2 regions of the Pedococcus sp. 2YAF34 genome follow, and region 2 is predicted to be linked to the other one. Evidence: predicted binding sites of a transcription regulator. Region 2 holds the regulator's gene; the other holds the start of a gene.
What was found. Region 2 encodes LexA, which represses DNA repair genes until DNA is damaged. Its sites were predicted from a motif close to TCGAACANNTGTTCGA; they were not measured.
Positions count from the first base shown of each region.

Region 1: the regulator LexA is predicted to act here: its motif matches at 12,182-12,197, upstream of AB4Z02_RS16465 (YbaK/EbsC family protein).

Region 1 covers NZ_JBFRFA010000040.1:1,562-16,549, reverse strand. Annotated here, with positions in the region: gene AB4Z02_RS16525 (class II 3-deoxy-7-phosphoheptulonate synthase) at 1-568, shown strand, start outside; gene AB4Z02_RS16520 (threonine aldolase family protein) at 611-1,672, shown strand; gene AB4Z02_RS16515 (MmcQ/YjbR family DNA-binding protein) at 1,682-2,050, opposite strand; gene AB4Z02_RS16510 (sugar O-acetyltransferase) at 2,053-2,598, opposite strand; gene AB4Z02_RS16505 (DMT family transporter) at 2,635-3,552, opposite strand; gene pknB (Stk1 family PASTA domain-containing Ser/Thr kinase) at 3,558-5,516, opposite strand; gene AB4Z02_RS16495 (LysM peptidoglycan-binding domain-containing protein) at 5,620-6,960, opposite strand; gene AB4Z02_RS16490 (Rv2175c family DNA-binding protein) at 7,130-7,564, shown strand; gene AB4Z02_RS16485 (polyprenyl synthetase family protein) at 7,664-8,749, opposite strand; gene metF (methylenetetrahydrofolate reductase [NAD(P)H]) at 8,883-9,800, shown strand; gene AB4Z02_RS16475 (HAD-IIA family hydrolase) at 10,103-10,912, opposite strand; gene AB4Z02_RS16470 (VOC family protein) at 11,038-11,397, shown strand; gene AB4Z02_RS16465 (YbaK/EbsC family protein) at 11,477-12,076, opposite strand; gene AB4Z02_RS16460 (DUF6504 family protein) at 12,388-12,798, shown strand; gene AB4Z02_RS16455 (SAV_6107 family HEPN domain-containing protein) at 12,809-13,375, shown strand; partial or broken gene AB4Z02_RS16450 (DNA polymerase III subunit alpha) at 13,381-14,988, shown strand, end outside.
Region 2 covers NZ_JBFRFA010000009.1:30,163-45,150, reverse strand. Annotated here, with positions in the region: gene AB4Z02_RS07100 (DUF3427 domain-containing protein) at 1-1,043, shown strand, start outside; gene AB4Z02_RS07095 (HNH endonuclease) at 1,258-2,340, opposite strand; gene AB4Z02_RS07090 (vitamin B12-dependent ribonucleotide reductase) at 2,474-5,410, opposite strand; gene nrdR (transcriptional regulator NrdR) at 5,511-6,011, opposite strand; gene AB4Z02_RS07080 (ZIP family metal transporter) at 6,410-7,135, opposite strand; gene AB4Z02_RS07075 (hypothetical protein) at 7,273-7,752, shown strand; gene AB4Z02_RS07070 (SDR family NAD(P)-dependent oxidoreductase) at 7,971-8,732, shown strand; gene AB4Z02_RS07065 (SRPBCC family protein) at 8,717-9,151, opposite strand; gene AB4Z02_RS07060 (winged helix DNA-binding domain-containing protein) at 9,200-10,309, shown strand; gene AB4Z02_RS07055 (CHAP domain-containing protein) at 10,530-11,804, shown strand; gene AB4Z02_RS07050 (LysM peptidoglycan-binding domain-containing protein) at 11,842-12,240, opposite strand; gene lexA (transcriptional repressor LexA) at 12,501-13,226, shown strand; gene AB4Z02_RS07040 (DUF4259 domain-containing protein) at 13,233-13,646, opposite strand; gene AB4Z02_RS07035 (GNAT family N-acetyltransferase) at 13,739-14,164, opposite strand; gene AB4Z02_RS07030 (class I SAM-dependent methyltransferase) at 14,314-14,901, shown strand; gene AB4Z02_RS07025 (NAD-dependent protein deacetylase) at 14,882-14,988, opposite strand, start outside.

The sequences.
Region 1 (14,988 bases), on a different contig from region 2:
CGGCCACTTCATCTGGGTCGGCGAGCGCACCCGCGACATCGACGGAGCCCATGTCGACTTCGTCTCCAAGGTCCTCAACCCCATCGGCGTGAAGCTGTCGGCCAAGGCCGAGGTCGACGACGTGCTGCGGCTGATCGACAAGGTCGACCCCGACCGCGAGCCGGGACGCCTGACCTTCATCACACGCATGGGCGCCAAGACGGTCCGTGACGCGCTGCCCACCCTGGTCGAGAAGATCACCGGGTCCGGCGCCCAGGTCACGTGGATCTGCGACCCGATGCACGGCAACACCTTCGAGTCGGCCAGCGGCTACAAGACCCGTGACTTCGAGGACGTCGTCGAGGAGGTGCGCGGGTTCTTCGAGGTCCACCAGGGCCTCGGCACGGTCCCCGGTGGCATCCACGTCGAGCTGACCGGCAACGACGTCACCGAGTGCATCGGCGGCGCCGAGAAGATCCTCGACGCCGACCTCACCAAGCGCTACGAGACGGTCTGCGACCCCCGGCTCAACCACCAGCAGAGCCTGGAGCTGGCCTTCCTCGTCGCCGAGATGCTCTCGAAGGACTGACCGCCGCGGGCGCCGGTGCGCCCACCTCCTAGGCTGGCAGGCATGCCCGCTGCGTACGACGTCGACCTCCTGTCCGACACCCTCACCAGGCCCACGGAGGCGATGCGCCGTGCCATGGCGACGGCCGACGTCGGCGACGACGTGTTCGGCGAGGACCCCACGGTCCGCGCGCTGGAGGAGCGGGTCGCCGCCCTGCTCGGGCACGAGGACGCGCTCTTCACGCCCACCGGCTCGATGGCCAACCAGCTCGGCATCCGGCTGCACGTGAAGCAGGGGGAGGAGCTCGTCGCGGACTCCCTGGCCCACGTCCTGCGCGCCGAGATGGGGGCGGCCGCGGTCCTGTCCGGCATCTCGTCCCGCTCGTGGGTGGCACCCCGGGGCCTGCTCGACGCGGCCCAGCCGCTGGCCCTGATGATCCCCGACGGGGGCGCCTACCAGGTCAACACCCGGCTCGTCGTGGTCGAGAACACCCACAACTTCGGTGGCGGGACCGTCCAGCCCCTCGACCAGATCGAGGCGCTGCGGGCGGGTACGCGGCCGCGCGGGGTCGCGATGCACCTCGACGGTGCCCGCCTCTGGAACGCCCACGTCGCCACCGGGGTGGCGCTGGCGGAGTACGGCCGGCACTTCGACAGCGTCAGCGTCTGCCTCTCCAAAGGACTCGGCGCCCCGGTCGGCTCGGTCCTCGCCGGCTCGCGCGACCACATGGCGCAGGCCCGGATCTGGCGCAAGCGGTTCGGCGGCGGCATGCGCCAGGTCGGCATCCTCGCCGCGGCGGGACTGCACGCGCTGGACCACCACGTCGAGCGCCTCGCCGACGACCACGCACGCGCCCACCGGTTCGCGCGGGCGGCGGGGGAGGCGGCCCCCGGCTCGATCGACCCCGCCACCGTGCAGACCAACATCGTCGTGCTCGACGTCTCGGTCACCGGCTGGACCTCCGCAGGGTTCATGGAGGCGGCCGCCGCACAGGGCATCCGGCTCTACCCGGTCAGCCCCACGGCTGTCCGCCTCGTCTGGCACCTCGACGTCGACGACGCCGGCACCGACCGTGCGGTCGAGGCACTCGTGCCGCTGCTGGAGGAGGGCCCGGCCGCCGCCTGACCCTCGTGGTCACGCCGGCGGGCCGTGGGGCCGCGGGGATGGGCGGGGGTAGGCACGGGAGAGCTTCTTCGGCACGACCATGCGCCAGGCGTCGACCACCAGCTCCCGGGCCTCGTCCGGGTCGAGCGCGGCAAGCCGGGCGTGGACCCAGTGGAAGCGCAGGTCAGACTCCGACGGCAGCTCGAACGTGCGCGGGTCGGTCGCGACGAGCGCCGCCCGCTCGTCCCTGGGGTAGGCGAAGCCCATCACCTGCTCGTCGAGGGAGAACGCGACGTAGACGAGCTGCCCGACGCGGAACTTCAGCCGTCCCCTGACCCGCACCGGGTAGGAGCGCTCGAGGCCCTGGCCCAGCGCCCGGACGTCGTCGACGGTGGCCACGGTCAGTCCAGCCGACGTCGCTCGACCTGGCCCTGACCCGTCACGACGGTGCGCGGCGGCACGTCCTTGGCCACCACGGTCCCGGCGCCGATGACCGAGCCGTCACCGATGGTGACGCCGGGCAGGACCGTGGCCGCGGCCCCCACCCAGACGTTCTCCCCGATGACGACCGGCGCGACCGTGATCGTGTCGTAGCGCTCGGAGGGCTCGACGGGGTGGCCCTCGGTGACGAGGGTGACGCGCGGGGAGATCATCGTGCGGGCGCCGATCGTGACGCCTCCGAGGTCGAGGAAGGAGCAGCCCTGCCCGACGGACACCTGCTCGCCGAGCTGGGTCCCCAGGCCATGGGTCGCGTGGAACGGCGGGAAGACGACGGCCCCGGCCGGCAGGGGCTTGCCCAAGAGCTCGGCGAGGAGGGCGTTGCGGGTCTCCACGTCGCCGAAGGGCACGGTGTTGAGGCGTGAGGTCAGCTCCATGGCGACTTGGATGCGGTCGTGCAGGGCCCGCCACTGCGGTGAACTGATCGCGATGCGCTGCTCGACGGCCATGCGGGCCATGCTCGCAGGCCCCACGGACAGCCCGGGTCAGACCTCGTGGTGGAGGAGCTCGGCCGGACGGTCCTGCTCGGCCGAGGCACCGGGCGTACGCCGCCCGAGCAGCTCCACGACGTACATCGCCGCGAGCACGAGGCCGCCGCCCAGCAGCATGCGCGCGGTCAGCGACTCGCCGCCGAGGAGCACCGCGAAGAAGGCCGCGAACACCGGCTCCATCGTCATGACGATGGCAGCGCGGGCGGCGGGCATGTGGGACTGCGCCCATGTCTGCGCCCACAGGGCGACCGCCCCGGCGACCAGCGCCATGTAGAGCAGCGAGCTCCACTGGCCGCCGGTCGAGGGGAGGGTGATCCCGCCGGGGAGGGCACCGACGAGCGTGACCAGGGTGATGACGAAGGCCTGCACCGTGGCCAGTCCCGTCGCCGACCGCGCGGTCGACCACCGGCCGAGGCCGATGATGTGCAGGGCGTAGAGGACGGCAGCGGCCAGGGTGAGACCCTCGCCGAAGCCGATGGACAGGCCGCGCAGCGACAGCACCCCCAGCCCGACCGTGGCGAGTCCCACGGCCAGCCACGTCGAGCCGGGGATGCGGTCGCGCAGCAGCACGGCACCGAGCACCGGCGTCAGCACGACGTAGGTGCCCGTGACGAAGCCCGAGACCGAGGCGTCGGTGTGCTCCAGCCCCACGGTCTGCAGCAGCTGGGCCAACCCGTAGAGGACCCCCAGCCCGACGCCGGTGAGAAGCTCACGCCGGGTCAGGGCCATCGTCTGGCGCCGGAACACGAGGGCCATGACGACGGCGGCGATGGCGAACCGCACCGCCAGGAAGTCGGCGGAGGGGACGTGGGCGACCAGGTCGCGGATGAGGAAGAACGTCGAGCCCCACACCGCCGTGACGGCGACGAGCAGCAGCGTGGCGAGGCGGCTCGCCGGGACCGTGCGCAGCACCGGGCTCAGACGATGACGAGGGTGATGGTCGTCTTCTTCGGCTGCTCGCTGCCGGCGGCGGGGTTCTGGCTGCGGACGGTGCCGAAGATGCCGCCCATGAAGCGGTCGACCTTCACCTCGAAGCCGGCGTCCTCGAGGATCTTGACGGCGTCCTTCTCCTGCTTGCCCTGCACGTCGGGCACCTTGACGAGCTCGGGGCCCTTGGAGACGACCAGGGTCACCTTGTCGCCCTTGAACAGCGTGCCGCTGGACGGGGTCTGGCTGATGACGGCGCCCTTGGGCACGGTGTCGTCGTTCTTCTGCTGGGTGGCGTCGACCTGCAGCCCGGCGTCGGTGAGTGCCGTGACGGCCTGGTCGGCGGGCTTGCCGGTGAAGTCGGTGACCTCGACGGGCTGGCGGCCCTTGCTCACCACGATGTCGACGGCGGCGCCGCGCTTGAGCGACGTCCCCACCTTCGGGCTCGTGCTGATGACCAGGCCCTGGGCGACCTTCTGGCTGTAGGCCTCGGTGGTCTTCCCCAGCGTCAGCTTGGTCGCCGTCAGCCGTGCCTGCGCCTCGTTGGCGCTGGCACCGACGACGGCCGGCACGGCATACCGCTCCGGTCCCTTGGACACGGTCACTCTGACGTCCTGGCTGCGGCGCAGCTCGGTGCCCGCCCCGGGGTCGGTCGAGATGACGACACCCTTGGGGATGGTCTCGTCGAACGCGTCGACGCGGTCGGCCGACAGGTGGGCCTTCTCGAGGGCGCCCTGGGCCTGGGCGTAGGTGAGGTTGACGACGCGCGGCACGTCGGTGGGGGAGCCGGGACCGGCCATGAACCACCAGGCGGCGACCCCGGCCACCGCGGCCACGAGCAGGGCCGCGACGACCCAGCCCCACGGGCCACGGCGGCGGGCACGGTCGTCGCGGTCGTCCTCGTCGGCCCAGGGGTCGGGGCCGGGGGGAGCGGTCGGGGTGCGGTCGACGGGCAGGGCCACCGGGCCCACGGGCCGCGAGTGGCGCGCCTCGTGCGAGGGCTCGACGGGCAGGGCGCTGGTGCGCTCGACGGCAACGGTGCTGGCGCCCGCGCCCATCGCCGGCGGGCCCTCGGGCCGGCGGTCGAGCTCGGTGGGCGTGAGCATGGCCCGTGAGCGGCGGACCTCGGTGAGGAAGTCGTTGGCATCGGAGGGCCGCTGGTCGGGGTCGCGGGAGGTCGCGAGCGCCACGAGCGCGTCGAGCTCGCTCGGTACCGTGGCCACGCGGGAGGAGGGAGCGGGCACCGAGCTGTGGACGTGCTGGTAGGCGATGTGGATCGGGGTGTCGCCGGTGAACGCCTTGGAACCGGTGAGCATCTCGAACAGGATCAGGCCCGCGGCGTAGACGTCGCTGCGCGCGTCGGCGATGCCGCGCTCGACCTGCTCGGGGGACAGGTAGGCGACCGTGCCCAGCAGGACGCCGGTCTGTGACGTCGACGTCTGGTTGCTGACCGCCCGGGCCAGCCCGAAGTCGGCGACCTTCACGGTGCCGTCGTCCTCGCGCAGGATGATGTTCTCGGGCTTGACGTCGCGGTGGATGATCCCGGCGCGGTGCGCGGCGCCCAGGGCCTGCAGGACCGGCGCCATGATGTCCAGGGCCGCGCGGGGCGTCAGTGGACCCTCGGCGCGCATCACCTCGCGCAGGGTCTGGCCGGGCACGTACTCCATGGCCAGGAACATGTGGCCGTCGTCCTCGCCCTGGTCGAAGACCGAGACCACGTTGGGGTGCGACAGGCGCGCCGCCGAGCGGGCCTCGCGCCGGAACCGGCTGGCGAAGCCCTCGTCCTGGGCCAGGTCGCGGCGGAGCACCTTGAGGGCCACGTCACGGTCGAGGCGGGTGTCCAGCGCGAGGTAGACCGACGCCATCCCGCCGTCAGCGATGTGCGACTGGACGCGGTAGCGGCCGTCGATCACCCGACCGAGCAGGGACTCGGTGACACCTGAAGACACCCGCAAAGTGTAGGAGGTCAACGCGACCAACTCGTGCAGGCGGGTCCGTCGGCCCGGTGGCCATGCGGACCCGCCCCGCTCGAGCGGTCCGCCACGACGTGGCTCAGAAGCGCGCCCGGTGGGCCTTGACCGCCCGCACGTAGCCCTTGGTGTCGGCGTACATCCCGTGGTGCTGCACGGAGTACAGGCCCTGGTAGTAGCCGGCGATGGCCTGGTCGAGGGTGGACGCCGAGCGCGTCAGCGAGCGCAGGATGACGACCCCCGCGGTGATGTTGTCCTGCGTGTTGAGCAGGTTGAGCCGGCGCCCGGCCATCTCCGAGGCCCACTGGCCCGAGGACGGGATGACCTGCATGACGCCGATGGCGTTGGCGACCGAGACCTGGCGCTGGTTCCACCCCGACTCCTGCCAGCCGATGGCCAGGGCGAGGCGCGGGTCGACGCCGTGGCGGCGTGCGGTGGCGACGATCATGGCGCGGGTCTGGCTGCGGGTGGGCACGCGGGAGTGGGCGAGGGCGGACCGGTTGCGGCTGGCGGCGTTGACCGTGGTGCTCGGGTAGGTGCGGCCGGCGAAGGTGTTGGCGCTGCTGGCAGTCGCCGCCCTGCGCACCGGGACGCGCAGGTGCTGGCCGACGACCAGGTGGTTGGCGTTGGCGAGGTGGTTGGCCTTGAGCAGCGCCGCCGACGTCGTGTGGTGGCGGACCGCGATGCCGCTCAGGGTGTCGCCGGAGCGCACCGTGTAGATGCTCGTCCGCGCGACGGCGGCCACCGCGACGGTGCCGCGGACCTTGATGGTCTGGCCGGGGTGGATGACGCTGCGCGGCCCGAGACGGTTCCAGGCGTAGATCGAGGACAGCGGCGTCCGGGTGCGGGTGGCGATGGCGCCCAGGGTGTCGCCGGAGCGCACGCGGTACCGGGTGGTGCTGGTGCGGCTCGTGGCCCTCGCCTTGGTGGCCTTGGACGTCGGGCGCTTGGCGCTCGCCACGCTGCTGCCGGGTACCCGCACCTTCTGGCCGACCTGGAGCACCGAGCGGGTTGACAGCCGGTTGGCCTTGAGCAGGGCGGCCAGCGAGACACCGCGACGGGCCGCGATGGCGCTGAGGGTGTCGCCCGGGCGCACGACGTAGGTCGCCCGCCGGATCGCGGCGGCCCTGGCCGCCTTGACGGCGCGGGCGTGCGCGGCCTCGGCCCTGGCCTGGCCGGCGCTCCTGGGGATCCACAGCCGCTGGCCGATGGCCAGCTGGTGGCCGCCGTGCCGGAGCTTGTTGCGTGCCACCAGTACGCCGGTGGTGGTGCCGCGGCGGTCGGCGATGGCTCCGAGGGTGTCGCCGCTGCGCACGAGGTAGAGGGTCCAGCCGTACGGGGCGGGCTTGGCCTTCTGGACGACCGCGACGGGGGCGAGGGTCGAGGCCGAAGGGAGCGCTGCAGGAGCGATCACTGGGGACATCGGGGGGCTGCCTTTCGGGGGGCCAGCGCCGCGGTGGCGGTGGGGGGAGATGCTCAAGTGAGGGATGTGACGACTGTGACGATTGTGAAAGGTACACCAACGCAGCCGCCATATATCGACTTACATCGATGTAATTTGCAATGCCGGCACCGGCTGGCAGGCTGTCCCCGTGACCGACCTGCCCCCCACCCAACCCGAGGCCGACGCGCCCGGGACCCAGCCGGGCGCCGGAGCGGCGACCCCGCCCGAGGGCTCCCTCGAGGCCCTCGTCGGCTCCTGGCTCACCGTGCCCGACGTCGCCGAGCGGCTCGGCATCCCGCTGTCCGCCGTCCGGCGGCTGCTGGAGGACCGCGAGCTGCTCAGCTCCCGCATCGGTGAGCGCAAGGTCGTCGCCGTGCCCGAGCAGTTCCTCGACGAGGAGGTGTTCCGTCACCTGCGTGGCACCTTCACCGTGCTCGCCGACGGCGGCATGCGCGACGAGGAGATCCTGGAGTGGCTGTTCACCCGCGACGAGACGCTGCGGGTCCCCGGCACCCCGGTCGACAACCTGGCGGCGGGGTTCAAGACCGAGGTGCGCCGCCGGGCGATGGAACAGGCCTTCTGACCGACCCGGCCTGCCCCGTCACCAACGGGGGTCGGGCCGGTGACCGACCCGGTCGCGCCGGTCGATGCTCCCGGATGCGCTCAGTGTTCCAGGCCGGGCTCAGTGCTCCCGGCTGGTGGCGCTGTCGATGAGCTGGTCGAGCACCGCGACGGCGCCGGCATCGAGCCCGCGCGTCGACTTCAGCGACATCCGCGCCGTCCCCACGAGCCTGGCGATGTCGGCCTCGACCGCGTCGACGGCCCCGCTCGACACGATGACCGCACGCAGCGCGTCGACCGTGGCGGCGTCGAGGTCGGGGTCCCCGAGCCGCGTCTCGACGAGCTCGCGTCCCTGCTCGTCCGCCCCGGCGAGCGCGTGCGCCACCAGCACGGTGCGCTTGCCCTCGCGCAGGTCGTCGCCGGCCGGCTTGCCCGTGGCGGCCGGGTCACCGAACACCCCGAGCAGGTCGTCCCGCAGCTGGAAGGCTTGGCCGAGGTCGAGCCCGTAGCGGGACAGGGCCGCGAGGTCGTCCTCGTCGGCACCCCCGGCGCTGGCGCCGATGAGCAGCGGGTGCTCCACCGTGTACTTGGCGCTCTTGAAGCGGATCACGCGCTCGGCACGCTCGACCCGCTCGGCCAGCGGCATGCCGTCCCAGGACCGCACCGACTCCACGACGTCGAGGAACTGCCCGCCCATGAGCTGGGTGCGCATCCGGTCGAAGACGGCACGGCCGCGCGCGAGGTGCTCGGGCGGCATACCGGAGGTGGCGTAGAGCTCCTCGGTCCAGTTGAGGCACAGGTTGCCGGCGAGGATGGCCCCGGCCACCCCGAACCGGCCGGCGTCGCCGGTCCACTCCTCCTGCGCGTGCCGCGCGGCCATCGACCGGTGGGCGGCGGGCATGCCGCGCCGGGTGTCGCTGTCGTCCATGACGTCGTCGTGGATGAGGGCGGCCGCCTGGAAGAACTCCATCGCGGTCGCGACGCGGACGGCGGCGTCCGAGTCGGGCTGGCCGGCGCTCCGGTAGCCCCAGTAGAGGAAGGCCGCGCGCAGGCGCTTGCCGCCGGTGAGGAGCCGGGCCACCGCGCCGAGCAGCTCCTGGGCGTCGGGCCCGACCTCGGCGAGGACGTCGGCCTGGTGGGCGAGCACGTCGTCGACGCAGTGCTGCACCCGGTCGCGCAGCTGCGCGGCGTCGAGGGGGCTGGCCACCACGCTCTCCTGCACGCTGTCCTCCTGGGCCGGTCCGGTCCGGTGCCGCGAGGCATCTCGCGGCGGCTCGGCGGCGTCTCACCGTGAGCCGCCCCTGAGCCTACGGCGTGGGCCCTCGACTAGTCTCACCGCCATGGCACTGGGGCAGCCCTCTCGTCTTGCTCGACCGGCGCAGCTCACGCGGTCGATCCCCGGCATGCTCGCGGGGCCCGAACCGTCGATCAGCTTCGAGTTCTTCCCGCCCAAGGACGACGCCAGCGAGGCCCTGCTGTGGGACGCCATCCGGCGCCTCGAGTCCGCACGGCCCGACTTCGTGTCCGTCACCTACGGCGCGGGGGGCTCCAACCAGGACCGTACGGTGCGCGTCACCGAGCGCATCGCCCGCGAGACCACGCTGACCCCGTTGGCCCACCTCACCTGCGTCGGTGCGTCCGTCGCCGCCCTGCGCCAGGTGGTCGGGCTGTATGCCGCGAGCGGGGTGCGCAACATCCTCGCCCTGCGCGGCGACCCGCCGGGCAACCCCGGCGGCGAGTGGGTGGCCCACCCCGAGGGCCTCAACCACGCGACCGACCTCGTCGCGCTGGTGAAGTCGCTGGGGGACTTCACCATCGGGGTGGCGGCCTTCCCGGACGTGCACCCCTCCTCGCCGGGCTTCGACCACGACGTCGAGATCATGGTCCGCAAGGCCGATGCGGGCGCGAGCTTCGCCATCACCCAGATGGTCTTCGACGCCGACAGCTACCTGCGGCTGCGCGACGCCGTCGCCCGCCGTCGCCCGGAGCTGCCCATCACCCCGGGCCTGATGCCGGTGACCAACTTCAAGCAGGTCGCGCGGATGTCCCAGCTCATGGGCACGCCGCTGCCGGAGAAGGTCGTGGCGCGGCTCCAGGCAGTGGCCGACGACCCGGCGGCGACGCGGACGGTCGGCGTGCAGGTCGCCACCGAGCTCGCCGAGCGGATGCTGGCCGAGGGAGCGCCGGGCCTGCACTTCATCACCATGAACCGGTCGACGGCGACCCTGGAGGTCCACCGCAACCTCGGCCTGCACTGAGGCCGCGGACTGGGGGCGGCTGAGGCCGACCCGTGGTGGTTCAGGCCGGGCGCATGGGAGCCGGCGCGTCGGGGCGGGCTGTCCGGGGGCGCACACACGAGCCGCGCTCGACCTCCCCTCATGGCCGGCGCGGCTCGTGCGTCACGTCGTCACGGTCCCCCGAACGCGACGGGGACGAGCCTGCCGGTGGTCGCGCCCGGCGGGCATCCGTGCACGTACTCAGATCCGCACACGTCCTCGAGGGCCGAGCTGCGACGTCAGTCGCGGGTGGTGAACCGGCGCAGCAGCATCGCGGCGAGGCGCTAGGACGGGCCGTCGAGGGGGCGGAGCTCACCCACGAGCGGCACGATGTCGGCGACGGAGTCGACCACGCGGGTGGCCTGGTAGGGGAAGTGCTCGACCTGGTGCGGGCGCGTCGAGCCCGTGAGGACCAGGATCGTGCGCAGGCCGGCCTCGAGGCCACTGATGACGTCGGTGTCCATGCGGTCGCCGACCATCACCGTCGACTCGGAGTGGGCGTCGATGCGGTTGAGGGCGCTGCGCATCATCAACGGGTTGGGCTTGCCGATGTAGTAGGGCTGGCGTCCGGTCGCCGCGGAGATCAGGGCCGCGACGGACCCGGTGGCCGGGAGCGTGCCCAGCTTGCTCGGGCCGCTGACGTCGGGGTTGGTCGCGATGAAGCGCGCGCCGCCCTCGATGAGGCGGATCGCCTTGGTGATGGCCTCGAAGGAGTAGGTGCGCGTCTCCCCGAGGACGACGTAGTCGGGGTCGCGCTCGGTCATCGTGTAGCCCACCTCGTACAGGGCGGTGGTCAGGCCGGACTCGCCGACGACGAACGCGCTGCCGCCCGGGCGCTGGTCGTCCAGGAACTGCGCCGTGGCGAGCGCGGAGGTCCAGATCGACTCCTCGGGGACGTCGATCCCGCTGGTCAGCAGGCGCGCCCGCAGGTCGCGTGGGGTGAAGATCGAGTTGTTGGTCAGGACGAGAAACCGTCGGCGGTGTTCGACCAGGGCGGCGAGGAACTCGGCGGCGCCGGGGATGGCGGTCTCCTCGTGGACGAGCACGCCGTCCATGTCGGTGAGCCAGCAGTCGACCGGCTTGGGTGTGGTCATGTCGCTCATTCTGGCGCAGACCGATCACCACTTTGATGGAGCAGCCACGGCGTGGGCAGGAGGACGCTTGTAGGTGCCTGAAGGAGGTGCTCGTCATGTCATTGGCCACGAGCGCAGTCACCACAATGCTCCCCGTCACCGACATCGGTCGCGCGAAGGAGTTCTACTCCGACCGGCTCGGCCTGTCGTTCGAGGGGACCAACGCCGAGGGGAGCCTGCTCTACCGCCTCGGCGGTGGCACGATGCTGATGCTGCTGCCCAGGGAGACGGGGTCCCAGAACCCCAACACCGCCCTGACCTGGGAGGTGCCTGACGTCAGGGCGCAGATCGCCGAGCTCGAGGGCAAGGGAGTGGTGTTCGAGGACTACGACCTGCCCGGCCTGCAGACGCAGGACCACATCGCCGAGCTCGATGGCGAGCGGGCGGCGTGGTTCACCGACCCGGACCGGAACGTGCTCTGCATCCACGAGGTGAGCAAGGCCTGAGCCCGGAGGCTCTGCAGGTACGGTCTGGGAGCAGGGTCGCTCGTCCCTGCAAGCGTGGTCGTTTCGCCCGGCCGCCCGGTCAGGCGACCTCGATGGCGTGGCCCCCCGAGACCCGCAGCAGCTCCTCGTACGTCGTCTCGTAGACGGTGTGGCTGTGCCCGGCGGCCGCCCACACGTGCCGGTAGCGGCTCAGGGAGACGTCGACCACCGTGGGGATCGGCGCAGGGTGTCCGACGGGCGCCACTCCGCCGATGGCGAACCCGGTGGCGGCACGGACGAACTCGGCGTCGGCGCGGTCGAGGTGGTCGATGCCGTCGACGAGCTCGGCGACCTTGACCAGGTCGACGCGGTGGGCGCCGGAGGTGAGGACGAGCAGCGGGGTGACGGCGCCGGCCTCGTCGTGGGCCCGGAAGACCAGCGAGTTGGCGATCTCGGCGGTGGTGACGCCCAAGGCTGCTGCCGCTGCGGCTGCGGTGCGGGCCGCGTCGGGGAGGACGACCACCCGCGGCTCCACCCCGTGGATCGCGAGGGCGGCCAGGACCCGCTGGACGCCGGCGTGCTGGCGCAGGTCGCGCGCAGGGGCGGCGTCGGACGCCGGTGACGCGGGTGGCGAAGGGGCGGGGTCCGGCGCCGCGACGACGGGGCCGGGCGGTGTGGCCGCCGGCTCGGTCTGGCTCATGACGAAACCCTAGGGCGGGGCCCCGGACTCCACCAGAGGTCGGGTGCCTCGTCTCATCCGCTGCCCTTGACGGGCTGTCCGAGGGCGGGTGTACGGTTCTTCATATCGAACACCTGTTCGAACAGGTTCCGACCGGAGACCGGATGACCAGCAGCGCGTGACCCCACGCGGCCCCTGGCGTCCAGTCGAGGATGCCGGGACCACCGTGCGGCTCCGGCCCCCGTGATCGGGCGCCTCGACCCCGTCCGTTCACCGGGCCGGAGCCCACACCACCTCATCCTGCCCTGCCGTGACGAAGGAGCCTGCTCGTGGTGCGCCGGTACGAAGAACCCATCGAGGTCCGCCAGTCCGTGCTCGCGGGGCGCTCGTCCGCGACGGCCGGCGACGTCCCCGGGGCCGGTCGCGAGGACGGCTGCGCCCCGCTCGGAGGCCCGGAGGCCTTCGTCTGGCGAGGGCGCCTCTACGTCGTGCGGGCCGTCCTCGACCGCTGGCAGGAGCGTCGTCCCTGGTGGCGGGACGCGCGGGAGCAGGGCAGCGGTGACGTCCTCACCGACGCGCGGGAGCGCCAGGTCTGGCGCGTCGAGGCCAGTGCCGGACGCTGCGCCGGGGTCGGGGTCTACGACCTCGGTGCCGACCCCGGAGCCCTCGACACAGGCCTCGACACAGGCCTCGACACAGGCCTCGACACCCCCCACTGGCGCCTCCTGCGCGTGGCGGACTGAGGTGACGACCATGACCGACACGACCCACCCGGGCGACACGACCCACCCGGGCGACACGACCCACCTGGGCGACACGACCCACCTGGGTGGCGCGACCCACCTGGGTGGCGCGACCGGTGCGACCGGCATGGCCGACTCGGCCACGAGCAGTGCCGCAGCCAGCCTCGAGCTGCTCGACCGGTCGCGGCACTCCCTGCTCGAGGCGTGCCAGAGCAGGGAGGTCACCCAGCGCTACCTCCAGGCCCAGCTGGGTGCCCTGCGCGCGGCAGCAGCCCTCGTCGCCGCCCGGGCCACCCCGGACGGCCACCGCGGGCCGCGCTCGCTGTGGGAGCTGCTGCCCGCGGTTGCCCCCGAGCTCGCGGAGTGGGCCGGGTTCTTCGAGCTCGTGTCCACCCGTCGCGCCGGGCACCCGGTCAGCGTGCGGGAGGCCGACGACCTGCTGCGCCAGTCCGAGGTGTTCCTCGACCTCGTCTGCCGCAGCCTCGGCCTGCCCGTGCAGCCTGCGGCCCACGGCGAGGTCCTCGTCCCCACGGCGCTCGCCGGCTCCGTGCCGTCCGCCATGACCCGCTCGCCATGACCGGCATGACTGCCACGACCACCACATCCGCCATGGGCGCCCCCACCCCCGTGAGCGACTTCGTCCACCTGCACGTCGCCTCCGGTTTCTCCATGCGTTACGGCACCTCGACGCCCGAGGCCCTCGTCGAGCGCGCCGCCCAGCACCGCCAGCCGATCCTCGCCCTCACCGACCGCGACGGCCTCTACGGAGCGATCCGGTTCGTCCAAGCGGCGACGGCCGCCGGCATCGCCCCGGTCCTCGGCGTCGACCTCGCCATCGGTCCGGACGCACCCGGCGACGACCTCCTGGGTGAGGCCCTCGGGGGAGGGCAGGCGGCCGGCAGCGGACGCGCCGCCCCTCAGCCGCCCGCCCCGACGCGCACACCCGTACGCGGCGGCGCGGACCGCGACCCACGCCACCCCCGGGTCACCGTGCTGGCCCGGGGCGCCGCCGCAGGCGTGCCCCACGGCGCTGGCTGGGCGGCGCTGTGCCGGCTGGTGACCGAGACCCACCTGCGCGGCGAGCGGGGCACGCCCGTCAGCTCTGCCGCGGTCGTCGCTGCCCGGTGCTGGACCGGCGGTGAGCGCCGGTCGAGCCGCGACCACGCGAGCCCGCTCGTCGTCCTGCTCGGCCCTGACTCCGACGTGGGTCGGGCCCTGCTGGCCAGGCGCACCGACCGGGCCCGCGCCCTGCTGGCGACGTGGCGCCGCCGGCTGCCCCCGGACTCGGTGGTCATCGAGGTGGTCTGCCACGCAGGCCCGGAGGGCACCCCCGCCTCCCGGGCCCACGCGCGCCGGCTGCTCGGGCTGGCCGACGAGCAGGGCATCCCCGCCGTCCTCACCGCCGCCGTGCGCCACGTCGAGCCGGGGGAGTCGGCAGTCGTCGACGTGCTCGATGCCGCGCGACGGCTCGTCGCCCTCGACACCCGCCACCTCGACCGGGTCACCGACGCGGCCCACCTCGCGTCGACGCCGGTGATGCGCACCGTGGCCCTCGAGGTCACCGGTGGCGACCGGAGCCGTGCCGAGGTCCTCGTCGCCCGCACGGTGGCCCTCGGGCTCGCCTGTGCCCAGAGCGCCCGGCGCGACCTCGGCATCGGGTCGGTCCACCTGCCCGAGCCCGAGAAGCTGGGCATCGCCCCGGGGGAGAGCCCCCAGGCCACGCTCGAGCAACGGTGCCGCGACGCGCTCGGGCGCCGCTACCCCGGACTCGGGGAGAAGGAGTTCTCGGCCGTCGAGCGGCGCCTCACCGACGAGCTCAAGGTCATCGCCGAGCTCGGCTACCCGACCTACTTCCTCACCGTCGCCGAGGTCGTCGACCTCATCCGGGAGATGGGCGTCCGGGTCGCGGCGCGGGGGTCCGGGGCCGGGTCGCTGGTCAACTACCTGCTCGGCATCAGTGGCGTCGACCCGATCCGCTACCGCCTGATCATGGAGCGCTTCTGCTCGCCGCTGCGGGCCGAGCTGCCCGACATCGACATCGACGTGGAGTCGGCTCGTCGCACCGAGGTCTACGAGCGGATCCTCGACCGGTTCGGTGGGGAGCGGGTCACCTGCGTCTCGATGATGGACACCTACAAGGTGCGCCACGCGATCCGGGACGTGGGCGCCGCGCTGGGCCTGCCCCCGACC
Region 2 (14,988 bases):
ACTTCCCATTCCTGCCTGCTGGGACCCAGATCGTACTGGACCGCCAAAGTCAGGAGCTGGTGCTTGAGAACGTCCGAAGCCAGGTGGCGAAGCGGTGGGCCAGCATCGCGTCAGAGCTTCGGGCCCACCCGACAGACGACCTCGGCACCTTCCTTGGCGATTCAGGTGTCGACCTTGCAGATGTTGTCCGCGGAGACCGGTCGTGGTCGCGTCTGCGCCGGGACGCAGGACTGTCGTTGGCCGCCCCGGGACCCCGAGAGGACGGGATTCTCAAACGGGTTCGTGCGTTCGCCCACGTCGATGATCCGGACCGCGCTACGGCCTATCTCGCGTGGTTGGGTGACGACGCACCTCGCTATGCCGAGGCCGACCCCGCTCTCCAGGCGTTCGGACGCATGCTCTTCTTCTCCCTTTGGCCCGACGGCGGAGGTTTCGACTCCTATGAAGCGGGCCTGGCGTCGCTCGCAGCGGAACCAGCTGCGCGCGACGACCTGCGCCAGGTGGTGGCTCTCGGCCTTGCTGGGGCAGAGAGGCTCAGTTCGCGTTTGGGCGGCGAGCTCGGTCTTCGGCCGCTTCGGGTTCATGCTCGCTACAGCCGCGAGGAACTGGTCGCCGCGCTCGATTACGTGTCCATCGAGGGTCGCAAGCCCAACAGCTTCCGCGAAGGCGTGCTGTTCGCGCCGGCCGCAAACGCCGACGCATTCCTGGTCACCTTGCACAAGTCTGAGGCTGACTACTCCCCCACGACCATGTACCAGGACTATGCGATCAACGCTGAGCTCTTCCACTGGGAGTCGCAGTCAGGAACGACGGTGGCATCCAGGACGGGTCAGCGCTACCTCAACCACCGCGAGCAAGGAAGCCATGTGCTCCTGTTCACGAGGGCCAACAAGGTCAGCGAGTTTGGTTCGGGAGCGCCGTACCTGTGCCTCGGTGAGGCGGACTACGTCGAGCACCGTGGCGAGCGGCCGATCGCAATCACCTGGCGGCTTCGCACACCCATGCCAGCGGCCGACTTCGCTGTGGCCAGCGTTGTGGCGTAGCTCCGCGCCGGACTCTCGCCGCCGGGAGCCCGTGAGGGCCGAGAGTGGGGCCAGACGGCTTCACCCGCGCCTAACCTCGCGAACGCGCGGGATCCTCTGTCAACGAGAGCGAGTCCTCGGAAGCGTTGTCCTGCCCGAAGGCATGCGACTCAATCGACTGAGGTGCCCATCTCCTGCCTTTGGTCCCCGTAGCACAAGGGCGCTTCTGCGCGTTTCATCTGTGACTGACCGGTTCCATCAACCACGGCGTTTCAGCCCACCTGAGGTCCACTACGGAGTATCCGCTCCGCGACTCCCAAAGTGGTGTGCCCTGGGGCGCGGATAGATAGAGGCCGCGGGCGGCGCCAACCGTGCGTTCCCGCTGAACCGGCCAACCGATTTCAGCGCCGATCCGTGCTAGCTGTGCGATGTCGCGGTCAAGCGCCCGAGTGACGTGCCTATGAACGGGGAGGGCGCTCGACTTAGAGGAGTTGCACGGTCGGCAAGCCGGCACGAGGTTTGCTAAGCCATCGAGCCCCACCCGCGACCATGGCAGTAGGTGGTCAATCGGGCTGGCACCGTCCAGCTTGGCACCACAGTAGAAGCAGCTAGCGCCGAACTCATCGAAGTAGGCCGCGCGCACTCTTGCGAGTCCCACGCGTTCTTGACCGAAGAGGTGGGAAGCGACGTCGATGCGCTCGTTCCGCAGGCTCGCGTTCAGTCGGACGACGTCCTCAACCCACAGAAGCTCAAGCGTCGGGCGCAGGAGACCCGACAGTCTGGCGAGGTTCGTTGCGACCCCTGGATAGAGCGTGACGACTGCGCCGTGCCGGTCGATCTTGCTCTGGTTGACGCCTTCCCCCATCCAGGAGTCGTCATAGAGAAACGTCTGGCCCGGCTCCCGCCCAGGTAAGTGTTGAAGGCGGGCGAGTGGCTGGCGGACCAGGGTCAACACAACGTTGGTTACGGCTCTGCGGTAGTCATTGGGCACGCGTTCTCGGGCAACATCGAGGGACGTGGTCCTCGCCTGGTAAGCGGACTCACGAAGCCGGCTGACTGCAGCAAGGATGCGGACCCGAGGCTGGGAAGACTGCTTGAGCTCTCCGATTCCGGCCAACGGGAGGACCTGTCGCCAGTAGAGGGCGATAACGCGTTCGCCCAACTCCTCAAGAGGCACGCTGAGCGGCACGTCCTCAGCTGGCAAGTTCTCGACGCAATAGTCGACAAGCGACATGAGCAGCGCGAACTTATACGTTGCCGTCCGCCGGCCAGTCTCGAGAATCGCCACGATGCGCTGCCCCAACTCCAGCGCGTCCATGGACACAGTGAATCAGACTCGCGGTGGTCGCTGGCCCTAATCGGCAGCCGGTTGGGTCCGCTTGTCATGAGAGCAGCGACGGTGGGCCCGGAGCGAGATTCGCTCCGGGCCCACCGTCGTCCCACTGGCTAGATCAGCTGCAGCCGCTGGTGCTGCCGCAGCCCTCGCAGACGTAGCAGGAGCCGGCGGGGCGCATCTTCGTCCCGCAGGTCATGCACATCGGGGCGTCAGCGGAGATGCCCTGGAACTTCTCCATGAGCTCCGCGGACGAGTGCACGTCGACCGAGATCTCCCGAGCCGAAGCGGCACCAGCACCGGACTTCACCTCGGCAGCAGCCGACGGGGCAGGCTCCGCCTTGGTGGCAGCCGCGGCGGGCTTGGAGACCGGGGCGGACTGGCTGAAGTTCTCCAGCTCGTCCTCGAGCTCCTCGTCGGACTCGTTGTCCGCCTCGATCGCGGCGTAGGAGCCGGTCTCGAGCTGGCGGGCGCGCTCCTCGGCGGTGTGGATGCCCATGAACGAACGGGTGTCGAAGTCCATGTGGTCCAGCGCCAGGCGACGGAACACGTAGTCCATGATCGACTGCGCCATCCGCACGTCGGGGTCGTCGGTCAAACCAGCAGGCTCGAAGCGCAGGTTGGTGAACTTCTCCACGAAGGTCTCCAGCGGCACGCCGTACTGCAGGCCGATGCTGACCGCGATCGAGAAGGCGTCCATCACGCCGGCCAGGGTCGAGCCCTGCTTGCCGAACTTGAGGAAGATCTCGCCCAGGTCGCCCGACTCGTAGGTGCCGGCGGTGAGGTAGCCCTCGGCGCCACCCACGGCGAACGACGTGGTCTGCGAGGTCCGGCGCTTCGGCAGGCGCTTGCGCACCGGGCGGTACTCGATGACCTTTTCGACCTTGGCCTCGGCAGCGCCGGCGGCCTTGTCAGCGGCAGCGTCCTTGGCGGTGGAGCCACCGTCGGACAGCGGCTGGCCGACCTTGCAGTTGTCGCGGTAGACCGCGATCGCCTTGAGGCCGAGCTTCCAGCCCTGCATGTGGACGTCCTCGATCTCCTCGACCGTGGCCGTCTCGGGCAGGTTCACCGTCTTGGAGATCGCACCGGACAGGAACGGCTGGACCGCGGCCATCATGCGCACGTGGCCCATGGCCGAGATCGAGCGCGCACCCATGGCGGTGTCGAAGACCTCGTAGTGCTCCGGCTTGAGGCCGGGGGCGTCGATGACGTGGCCCTTGTCGGCGATGTACTCGACGATCGCCTCGATGGTCTCGCCGGTGTAGCCGAGCTTCTTCAGCGCGCGCGGGATGGTGAGGTTGACGATCTGCATCGACCCGCCACCCACGAGCTTCTTGAACTTCACCAGGGAGAAGTCGGGCTCGATGCCGGTGGTGTCGCAGTCCATCATGAAGCCGATGGTGCCGGTCGGCGCGAGCACCGAGGCCTGAGCGTTGCGGTAGCCGTTCTTCTCGCCGAGCTTGACGACGTCGTCCCAGGCCTTGGTGGCCGCACGGTGGATCGAGGTGTCCATCGAGTCGAGCGGACGGATCGCGTCGTTGGCGCTCTGGTGCTTGCGCATGACGCGCTTGTGGGCGTCGGCGTTGCGGGCGTAGCCGGCGTAGGCGCCGACGACCCCGGCCATCTCGGCCGAGCGCTTGTAGGCGGCACCGGTGAGCAGCGAGGTGATCGCCGCGGCGAGCGAGCGCCCACCCTCGGAGTCGTAGCCGTGGCCGGTGGCCATGAGCAGGGCGCCGAGGTTGGCGTAGCCGATGCCGAGCTGGCGGTAGTCACGCGTGGTGTCGCCGATGGCCTCGGTCGGGAAGTCGGCGAAGCAGATGGAGATGTCCATCGCGGTGATGACGAGCTCAGCGACCTTCTGGAACGTGACCGCGTCGAACGTGTCGTCGTCCTTGAGGAACTTGAGCAGGTTCAGTGAGGCCAGGTTGCACGAGGAGTTGTCGAGCGACATGTACTCCGAGCACGGGTTGGACGCGGTGATGCGGCCGCTCTCGGGGTTGGTGTGCCAGTCGTTGATCACGTCGTCGTACTGGATGCCCGGGTCGGCGCACTCCCACGCGGCCTCGGCGAGCTTGCGGAACAGGTCACGCGCGTCGACCTTCTCGATGACCTCACCGGTGGTGCGCGAGCGCAGCCCGAAGTCGGTGCCGGCCTCGACGGCCTTCATGAACTCGTCCGAGACTCGGACCGAGTTGTTCGCGTTCTGGTACTGGACGGAGGTGATGTCCTTGCCACCGAGGTCCATGTCGAACCCGGCGTCACGCAGCGCGCGGATCTTGTCCTCCTCGCGCGCCTTGGTCTCGACGAACTCCATGATGTCGGGGTGGTCGACGTCGAGCACGACCATCTTGGCCGCACGACGGGTCGCGCCACCGGACTTGATCGTCCCCGCGGACGCGTCGGCGCCACGCATGAAGGAGACCGGGCCGGAGGCGGTGCCACCGGAGGACAGCAGCTCCTTGGAGGAGCGGATGCGGGAGAGGTTGAGGCCGGCGCCGGAGCCGCCCTGGAAGATCTTCCCCTCCTCCTTGTACCAGTTGAGGATCGAGTCCATCGAGTCGTCGACGGCGAGGATGAAGCAGGCGCTGACCTGCTGCGGGCTCTTGGTGCCGACGTTGAACCAGACCGGGGAGTTGAAGCTGAACACCTGGTGCAGCAGGGCGTAGGTCAGCTCGTGCTCGAAGATCTCGGCGTCCTCGGCGGTGGCGAAGTAACCGTGGTCCTTGCCGGCCTTGACGTAGGTCAGGACGACGCGGTCGATGAGCTGCTTGAGGCCCTGCTCACGGGCCTCGGTGCCCACGGCGCCGCGGAAGTACTTGGTGGTGACGATGGTGGAGGCGTTGACCGACCAGAAGTCGGGGAACTCGACACCGCGCTGCTCGAAGATCGTCTCGCCGGTCTTCCAGTTCTGCTGGACGACGTCGCGCTTCTCCCAGGTCACCTCGTCATAGGGGTGCACACCAGGAGTGGTGTAGATGCGCTCGACGGTGACGCCGGACGCGCCCTTGCCGGCGTTCTTGCGGGCACCTGCACGTGCGCCTGCGGTTTCAGTCATGTCTGGTGGCCTCCCTAGCCCCTGGTGATGCTCTGGTGTCAATTCTGGGTGTTGGCACTGACAGTGCCGGGATGGTGCGGTGGTGCCGTACGGCGCGGGCTCAGCCCGGCGGCAAACCGGCGGTGCTGCGTGAGTCCGGCTCGGTGCCGGTGGCCTCGCGCTCGGCGCGCAGCAGGGTGATCGCGGACTCGAAGTCCTCGAGCGACTCGAACGCCTGGTAGACGCTCGCGAACCGCAGGTAGGCGACCTCGTCGAGCTCGCGCAGCGGCCCGAGGATCGCCAGGCCCACCTCGTGGGCCTCGACCTCGGCCTGCCCCTGCTGGCGGATGCACTCCTCGACGCGCTGGGCGAGGAGGGCGAGGTCGTCCTCGGTGACCGGGCGGCCCTGGCAGGCCTTGCGGACGCCGGCGAGGACCTTGCCCCGGCTGAACGGCTCGCTCGCGCCGGAGCGCTTGGTGACCGTGAGGCTGGCCGTCTCGATCGTGGTGAAACGGCGGCCGCACTCCGGGCACTGGCGACGCCGGCGGATGGAGCTGCCGTCGTCGGTCGTGCGCGAGTCCATGACCCTGGAGTCGGTGTGCCGGCAGAACGGACAGTGCATGGCGGCGCTCCTTCCGAGGGGGTGTTGCCCCGCCGTCCAGGGATGAGCTGGGGACGAGACTGTGGACCTGCTGGGGACAACGTGTGGAGAACCAGCCTCGCCCTGTGCACTACATGTGGACGAACTACAGCGGTGTAACCACTAGATGTAGGGATAGTCTGCCTCGCTGTGACCCAGGGCGCAAGCGAGTCCCGGAAACTCCTCCAAACTCCGTAGTGGAGTGTGCATCGCCGCAGGTCAGCGCCTTGCGAAGCACCTGGCCGACACGCCCGAAGTGGTACAGGTGTGGCTGGAGTGACTCGAGAGCCGACCATATCTGGTGCGGGACGACCCACGCGCACCCACATCTTGTGGACAGCGGGGGCGCGCGGCGCGGGTGTGCGGGAGCGGGCGGGAGCTCAGGCCATGGAGAGCAGGAACGCCGCGCTGAACCCGACCACGGTGAGCAGCCCGACGAGCCGCCCGGCGTGCTCCACGGCCTCAGGGACCATGGTGTCGGCCAGCATCGTGAGGATGGCTCCGGCGGCGAACGCCTGGATCGTCGCCACCACCGACGGGTCCGCTCCGTCGAGCAGGACCCGACCCAGCGCGGCCGCCACGGTCGCCGCGGCGGTGACACCCAGCCACAGCGCCATGATCGAGCGAGCGCTGTGCCCGGCCGAACGCATACCCGCCGAGGAGGACAGGCCCTCGGGGATGTTGGAGAGGAACACGGCGGCGACCACGGCCACCCCCACGCCTCCCCCGCCGATGGTGGAGACGCCGATCGCGGCACTCTCCGGTATGCCGTCGAGCAGCGCGCCGAGCGCGAGCGCGGTCCCGGCCGCGCCGGCCTGGGGACCGTTGGGGCTCTTGCGCCGGTGGCCGCCACGGTTGTCGATCCACCAGTCGCCGAGGAAGAACACGACCGACCCGCCGAGCAGGCCGAGCACGGTCGAGACTCCCCCGGCCTTGTCGTAGGCCTCGCCGGCCAGCTCGAACGTCAGGGCGCTGACCAGCACCCCCGAGCCGACGGCCATGACCCAGCCGATGACGCGCTTGGACGTCGGCAGCCAGATCCCGGCCGCCGCGCCGACCAGCAGAGCCACTCCTCCGACGAATCCCCAGAACCCTGCTTCCAGCACTTCCCCACCGTAACCGCCGGGTCGGACTGAGGCAGGTCGGGGGCTGGGGCACAGGACTAGGCCGTCTGCGTGACCCGGCCCCGGCGCGCCGGCGGGACGATCGAGGACGCAGGGAACCCGGAACAGAGGAGGTTCTCATGAGCGGAGCAGCAAGGATCGACCGTCGACAGCTCGTGCGCACGGCGGCAGGGGTGGCGGCAGGTGGAGTCCTGGTCGCGGGGACGGGGGTCGCGTCAGCCTCAGCGACCGACGCGAGCAGCGGCGTCCTGGGCGCCTGGTGGATCGAGCACACCAACGACCCACCCGCCGACCCGGAGCCCGGCATCACCGTCGTCAGCATCGGCGCCGGCGGCATCATCGTCAGCAACGACATCCGTCCCGCCGGCTCGGTCAGCAACGGTGTGTGGGCCATGGACGGCGACCGGTTCAAGGCGACGTTCTGGGGCAGCACCGACGTCGGCCCGAACATGGATACCGGCAGCGCACGCATCCGGGTGCGTGGGCGCCTGCGCAGCGGCAAGCTCGTCGGCACCTTCGCGGTCACGGGGTACGACGCGACCGGCGCCCAGCTGTTCAGCGCCACGGGCACGTTCACCGGCACGCGCATCGAGCCCTGACCCCACGGGCACCGACCCCAAGAGCCCTGACCACCGCGCGCCCTGACCACCACGCAGGACCGGTCCCGCTGATGCGGGCCGGTCCTGCGCCGTACCGCACCGGGCCCTTGGGCCCTACCCGGCGGTGGGCGGCCGCCCGAGAGTGGGAGCACGACCGCGGGACCTTCCCGGGGAACCCCTCAGGGCCACCACGAAGGCACACACAAAGGCAGGAAGAGATGAACAGCTACGGACTCGGCGGCAGGGTCGCCGTCATCACCGGCGGGGCCTCCGGCATCGGCCGCGCCTGCGCCCACATCCTCGCGCGCTCCGGCGCGGACGTCTCGATCTGGGACCTCGACCAGGCCGCGATCGACGTGGTGCTCAAGGAGCTCGAGGCGTTCGAGTGCCGGACGCACGGCGCCGTGGTCGACGTCAGCGACTCCGGGGCGGTCGACGCGGCGATGGACGCTGCGGTCGAGCACCTCGGCCACGTCGACATCGCGGTCTGCAACGCCGGCATCGGCGGCGACGTCCTCGCCAGCGGCGACTACACCGACGAGGCCTGGCACAAGGTCATCGGCATCAACCTCGACGGCGTCTTCTACACCCAGCGCGCGGCGATCCGCGCCATGAAGGCCAGCGGTCGCGGGGGCTCGATCATCAACATGGCCTCGATCCTCGGCGCTGTCGGTTTCGCGACCGCGAGCGCCTACACCGCCGCCAAGCACGGCGTCGTCGGCATGACGCAGGCCGCCGCCTGGGAGCACGCCGCCGACAAGATCCGCGTCAACGCGGTGGGCCCGGGCTTCATCCGCACTCCCCTGCTGGACGCCCACCTGGACCAGCCGACGCTGGACTTCCTCGCGACCCAGCACGCGCTGCAGCGGATCGGTGAGCCCGAGGAGGTCGCCGAGCTCGTCGCCTGGCTGGCCAGCGACGGCGCATCGTTCGCGACCGGCACCTACTACCCGATCGACGGCGGCTACCTGGCCCGCTGAGCCTCCTCGCTGCGGGTCTTCAGTCCCGCCGCCTCCATCGCGAGGTAGCGGTCGGTCGTCGCGCGGTACACCCGCCCGAACAGCTCCCCCAGCCATCCGTGCGGCTCGATGCTCAGGGTCACCCGGCTGCCGCCGCCGGGCAGCGGCTCCACGACGTGGCGGGCCTTGGTGAGGATCGCCGGCCCGCGCATCACCCACGTGAACGACGCGCCCGGCTCCAGCTCGGTGACCACCCAATCGGAGGTGGGTATGCGGGGCTGGCTCAGTTTCGCGCTCGAGCCCGGGCGCAGCGGTCCCTCGTCGAGCCTGCGCGCCCACCGCATCGAGGCGGTCCACTCCGGCCAGCGCTCGACGTCGGTCATCACCTCCCACACCCGAGCCGGTGGGGCGGCGATGTCGACGGTGGCGTGCTGCTCCATCACGACATCGTCCTCCTGCTGTCGGTGCAGTTCGAGAGGATGCGGGGCATGGATTCCGCGCGCGTCCTCGCCCAGCGGCTGGCCACCCAGCGACTCAGCTCGGCGCCGCTGCCCCGCGCTGCCGACGCCGTCCGCCTGCTCACCTGCGTCCAGAGCCAGGAGCGCGACCACGCCTTCTTCTCCCTCGGCCTGCGCACCCGGCGGAGCACGTATGCCGCCGTGCGTCGCGAGCACGACAGCGGCACCTTCCTGCGCACCCACATCCTGCGGCCGACGTGGCACTTCGTGGCGCCCGAGGACCTGCGCTGGATCCTGGCGCTCACCTCACCGCGCCTGCTGTCGTCGATGGCTGGCCGCCACCGCCAGCTCGGGCTCGACGACGCCAGCCGGCTCGACTCGGGACTGTCGCTGCTGGCCGAGCTGCTCGCCGGACGAAACCACCTGACCCGGGCCGAGATCGGCGAGGCGTTCGTCGGGCGTGGGTCGAGCATCGAGCCCGGCCAGCAGTTCGGGCACCTGCTCATCGTCGCCGAGCTCCAGGGGCTGGTCTGCTCCGGACCGCAGAAGGGCGTCCACCACTCCTACGCCCTGGTCGACGAGGTCGTCCCGCCCACCCGTGCGCGCGACGAGGACGAGGCGCTGGTCGAGCTGGTGCGCCGCTTCTTCACCAGCCACGGACCCGCGACCATCAAGGACTTCACCCGGTGGTCGTCGCTGACCGTCGCCGGCACCAAGGAGGCCCTGGCCCAGCTCGGCGGCGAGCTCGCCTGCGAGGACGTCGACGGCACCCCGCACTGGTTCGACCCCTCGGTGGTGCCACGGCGCAGCCCTGCCGCGCCCGCGGCCTACCCCTTTCCCGTCTACGACGAGGCGGTCCTCACCTACCCCACGGTGAACTTCCCCACGGCGCCCGACCATCCCTTCGCCAAGCACCCTGATCCGTTCTGGGCCCGGGTCGTCCTCGACCAGCAGAACGTCGGGCTGTGGAAGCGCACGGTCCGCGGGGGCGAGGTGGAGGTGGACGTGCGGCTCGCGCGCAGCGTCGACGACCGGGGCCGCGAAGCAGTACGCCTGGCCGCACAGCGGCTTGCCGGCTTCCTCGAGCTGGAGCTGCGCTACCTCGAGGACCACCACACCCCGCACATCTGGTGGGGGTAGCGCGACCGCCTGGCCCGAGCCCCGGCGGACCCATGCGGGCCGTCTGCTTTTAACAGGTCATGACCTCGCCCTGACCGGTTGATGAATTACACGGTTGGACTTATCCGGATCTGCATGACAAAGCGGACACCGGACGTCCAACCTGTTCCAGGTTGCGCGTCCCCCGGGGACCGCCGCCTGCGCCCTCGGCGCCGTTCCTGCCCCCCACCCCCAGGAAGTCATGCGTTCACGCCTCCACCGCGCCGCCGCCCACGCCGTACTCCGCCTGCTCGCCCTGACGCTCGTGGCGACCGCCCTGGTCGCCGTCGCCCCCCGGACGGCCCAGGCCGCCGGGCTGGTGAGCGAGTGCAAGGCCTACTCGACCGCCTGCATCTCGTTCAGCGGGTACGCCGGGAAGTCCGTGTGGGGCTACCCCGTGAACTCCTCCGGCAACAACTGCGTCAACTACGTGGCCTACCGGCTGGCGCGCAACGGGGTGAAGCAGCAGAGCGGGATGGGCAACGGCGGTCAGTGGGCCACCAGCGCCAAGTCGCGCGGCTACGTCGTCGACAGGACGCCGCGCACCGGCTCCATCGCGCAGTGGAACTACGGCAGCGCCTACGCCCCGAGCGCCGGGCACGTCGGCTACGTCGAGGAGGCGACGTCGTCCTACATCGCCATCTCCGACAGCTCCTGGGGTGGCGGCTACTCCTCGCGCTGGCGCGTCTACAAGGGTGACCGCAACTGGCCCAGCAACTTCATCCACTTCAAGGACCAAGCCTACCAGCCGCCGAGGTCTGGCTCGTTCCTGCGCGTGCGCGAGACCAACGAGGTCTACCGCCTCGTCGGCTCTGCGCCGATCTACACCTCGACATGGACCGGTCTCGGGGGCACCCAGCCGACCCACCTCATCTCCTCCGCGACTCTGGCGTCGATGCCGGCGCGGCTGGCGGAGGGCACCTTCATCCGCGGCGCCCAGCGCAACGAGGTCTACCGCGTCATCGGTGGAGCGCCGGTCTACGTCTACACGTGGGCGGCGTTCGGGGGGACGCAGGCAACCACCAAGGTCGACCAGTACGCCATCGACAAGGCGGGGATGGGCGGCCACTGGAACCACCTGCGGTCACGACCCGCCGAGGGCACCCTCATCCGGGGCGGCCAGCGCGGTGAGGTCTACAAGGTCGCCGGTGGGGCGCCGGTCATCGTCACCGACTGGGACAACGTGGGCGGCAAGCGGACCTCGATGACGGTCGACCAGTACGCGATCGACAAGGCCGGGAGCGCCACCCGCTACAACCACCTGTCGTTCCGGCCGGTGGACGGGTCGTACGTGCGCGGGTACACGACCAAGAAGGTCTACCTGATGAAGGGCGGCATCGCCCACTACGTCTACTCCTGGGACCAGGTCGGCGGGACCGTGCAGCCCACGACGCTCGTGGACCAGGTCGCCGTCGACAAGGCCGGGACGTCGAGCCCGCTCTACTGGACCCACATCAAGGACAAGCAGGTTCTCTGAGGGCCCTGGCCGGCTCACCCCGGTGAGCCGTGGCGCGTCAGCCGACGGCGGGGATGAGCAGCGTCTGGCCGGCGTGGACGTCCGAGCCGGCCAGGTCGTTGGCGACCTGGATGCGGGCGACGGCGTCGGCCAGCGGGAGCTGCGGCAGCTGCGTGGCCGCGACCTCGGAGAGCGTCTGGCCCGACTGCACGGTCGTGGCGTGGTCGACGACCGTCGCCGACGCCCCGCCGGACAGCAGGGTGGTCGCGAGCACCACCGCGGCCACGAGGACCGTCAGGGTGATGGCGAGGCGACCTGCGCGGGTGAGGTGCACCGGCGCCACGGGGCGGATGACGACGTCCTCGCCCGTGGGCACGGAGACGAGCTGCGGACGGGTCGGTCGCGTCGGCATCCGCAAAGGTGCGGGGGCGACGTCCCAAGCGACTGCTGCACTCATCTGGTCCTCCGTGGTGGTCAGGGTCTGGCGGTCGTTCGAACGGGTGTGCGAACTTCCTCTGGACTGATTTCTAGCACGCGTGTTCGAATGCGGCAAGACACGCGTCGAACACATGTTTGGCACAGGCGTTCGAACGCCATACGCTGTGTTCATGCCTCAAGCACATCAGAGGCCACTGACAACGCACCCGTACCACCGTCGCCGGACCACCCCTGGAGGACCGGCTCACGGCACCTGACCTGCGGAAACGAGGAACCGGCATGAGCGAGGACAACGTCAAGGAGCTCCCCGACCGCGACCACGGCGACGGGCTCACCGTCCGCCAGCGCCGGGTCCTCGAGGTCATCCGCAACTCGGTGGACCGGCGCGGCTACCCGCCGAGCCTGCGCGAGATCGGCGAGGCCGTCGGGCTCACCTCCCCGAGCTCGGTGGCCCACCAGCTCTCGACCCTCGAGCGCAAGGGGTTCCTGCGCCGCGACCCCAACCGCCCTCGCGCCATCGAGGTCGTCTCCCCCGACTCCCCCGCCGACATGCGCGGCTACCGCGGCGGCGCGAGCGTCGACGACGAGACGGCCGTCTACGACGAGACCGGGATCGGCGACCAGCGCCCGGAGGCCTCCTACGTCCCCGTGCTCGGACGCATCGCTGCCGGCGTGCCGATCCTCGCCGAGGAGACCGTCGAGGACGTCTTCCCGCTCCCCCGCCAGATCGTCGGCGAAGGCCAGCTGTTCCTGCTCCAGGTCGTCGGCGAGTCGATGATCGACGCGGCGATCTGCGACGGTGACTGGGTCGTCGTGCGGCAGCAACCGACAGCCGACAACGGCGACATCGTGGCTGCCATGCTCGACAACGAGGCGACCGTCAAGACGTTCAAGCGGAAGGACGGCAAGGTCTGGCTCATGCCGCACAACGCGGCGTTCGAGCCCATCGACGGCGACCACGCCACCATCCTGGGCAAGGTCACCGCGGTCCTGCGCCGCGTCTGAGCAGCGTCAGTCGCCCAGCGTCTCGAGGTACCTGCTCAGGCGCTGGGTGATGTCGTCGGTGGCGCGGGCCTCGTCCCACAGCTCCCACCACTCGTTGTCATCCGGCCGCAGCGCCCGGTGCAGCGCCGCGGTGGCGAGGTCCTCGAGGCGCTCGTCGACCTCGAGCGGCTCCTCCTCCACCCAACGCGGCACGTAGCGCTCTGCGACGACGCTCTCCGGGTCGTCGCAGGCGGCTACGACGACCGCGGCCGCGATGGCCTCGGCCATCTCCGGCGCCTCGATGTAGCCGTCCGACCGCACCACGCGCCCCATGGCTCGCTCCACCTGGGCGCGGCGCTCGTCGGGTCCGGCCTCCTCGAGGGTGTCGAGGAAGTCGAGCGCGTCGTCGTTCTCGAACGGTCCTGTTCCGGCAGCTCCCATACCGGCCTCCCTGTGTGCTCGGTTGCTACGAGCGTGCCAAGGCCCGCCGCGACACGCCAGTGGTCGTTCGGCCGAGGCAAGGTGGACCTTTGTCAGCCCTCGCCGCTGGTCCCCGACACGGTGTGCCCGGCGCCCTCCTCAGGCAGCAGGCGCTGGTACCAGGCGGTGTCGACGTAGCGGCCGAACTTGTGCCCCACCTCGCGCAGCACCCCCACCTGCTCGAACCCGAACCGGCGGTGCAGCGCGATGCTCGCGTCGTTGGGCAGCGCGATGACCGCGACCTGGGTGTGCACGCCGGGGTGCGCGTCGAGCCGGCCGAGCAGCGCGGAGTACAGCTGCGACGCGACGCCCAGGCCACGCGCGCCCTCCGCGAGGTAGACCGACACCTCCTTGGTCCCGTCGTACGCGGGGCGAGGGCGGAACGGCCCGGAGAAGGCGTAGCCGAGCACCTCCTCGTCACGAGTCGCGACGAGGACGAGATCGCACTCCCCGCGCCCGCGACCTTCTCCCCCAGGTATGCCGCGCCGCGCGGTTCGGTGTCGAACGTCGCCACCGTGGTGCGCGCCTGCTCGTCGTAGATCGCGGCCATCGCCGGCACGTCGGTGTCGAGGGCGTCGCGGACGGTGATCGCGGTGGCGGCCGGGCTCATATCGGCGATGCTAGGGGGATGACGGACCGGCAGCGGATGTGGGACGAGCGGTATGCAGCCAGCGACCGGGTGTGGAGCGCCGGCCCCAACGCGGAGGTCGAGCGGATCGTCTCCCCCTGGCCGCCGGGTCGAGCCCTGGACCTCGGGGCCGGTGAGGGGCGGCACGCCATCTGGCTAGCTTCGCTGGGCTGGCGGGTGACGGCGGTCGACTTCTCCGCGGTGGGGCTCGGCAAGGGCGAGGCCGAGGCGACCCGTCGCGGGCTCGCGGTCGACTGGGCGGTCGCGGACGCGCGTTCGTGGCAACCGTCGCCGGGCGTTCTCTACGACCTGGTGCTGGTCGCCTACCTCCACCTGCCCGAGGACGTCCTCGGTCGGTGCCGGCGCTGGCTCGCGCCGGGCGGCGCCCTCGTCGTCGTCGGTCATGCCTTGCGGAACCTCACCGACGGCGTCGGTGGTCCTCAGGACCCGGCACTCCTCCACACCCTCGACGAACTGCGTGCCGCGTCCGAGGGCCTGCACGTCGAGCGCTGCGAGGAGCTCGTGCGGCACACGGAGGGCGGTGACGCGATCGACGCCGTCCTCGTCGCTAGGCGGCCAGCAGCCTGACCAGCTCGGTGAGCGTCGGACCGAGCGGGGCGTCGAGCTGCAGGGTCGCCTCGCCGTCGCCGCGGGTCGCCCCCCGGGTGATGATGA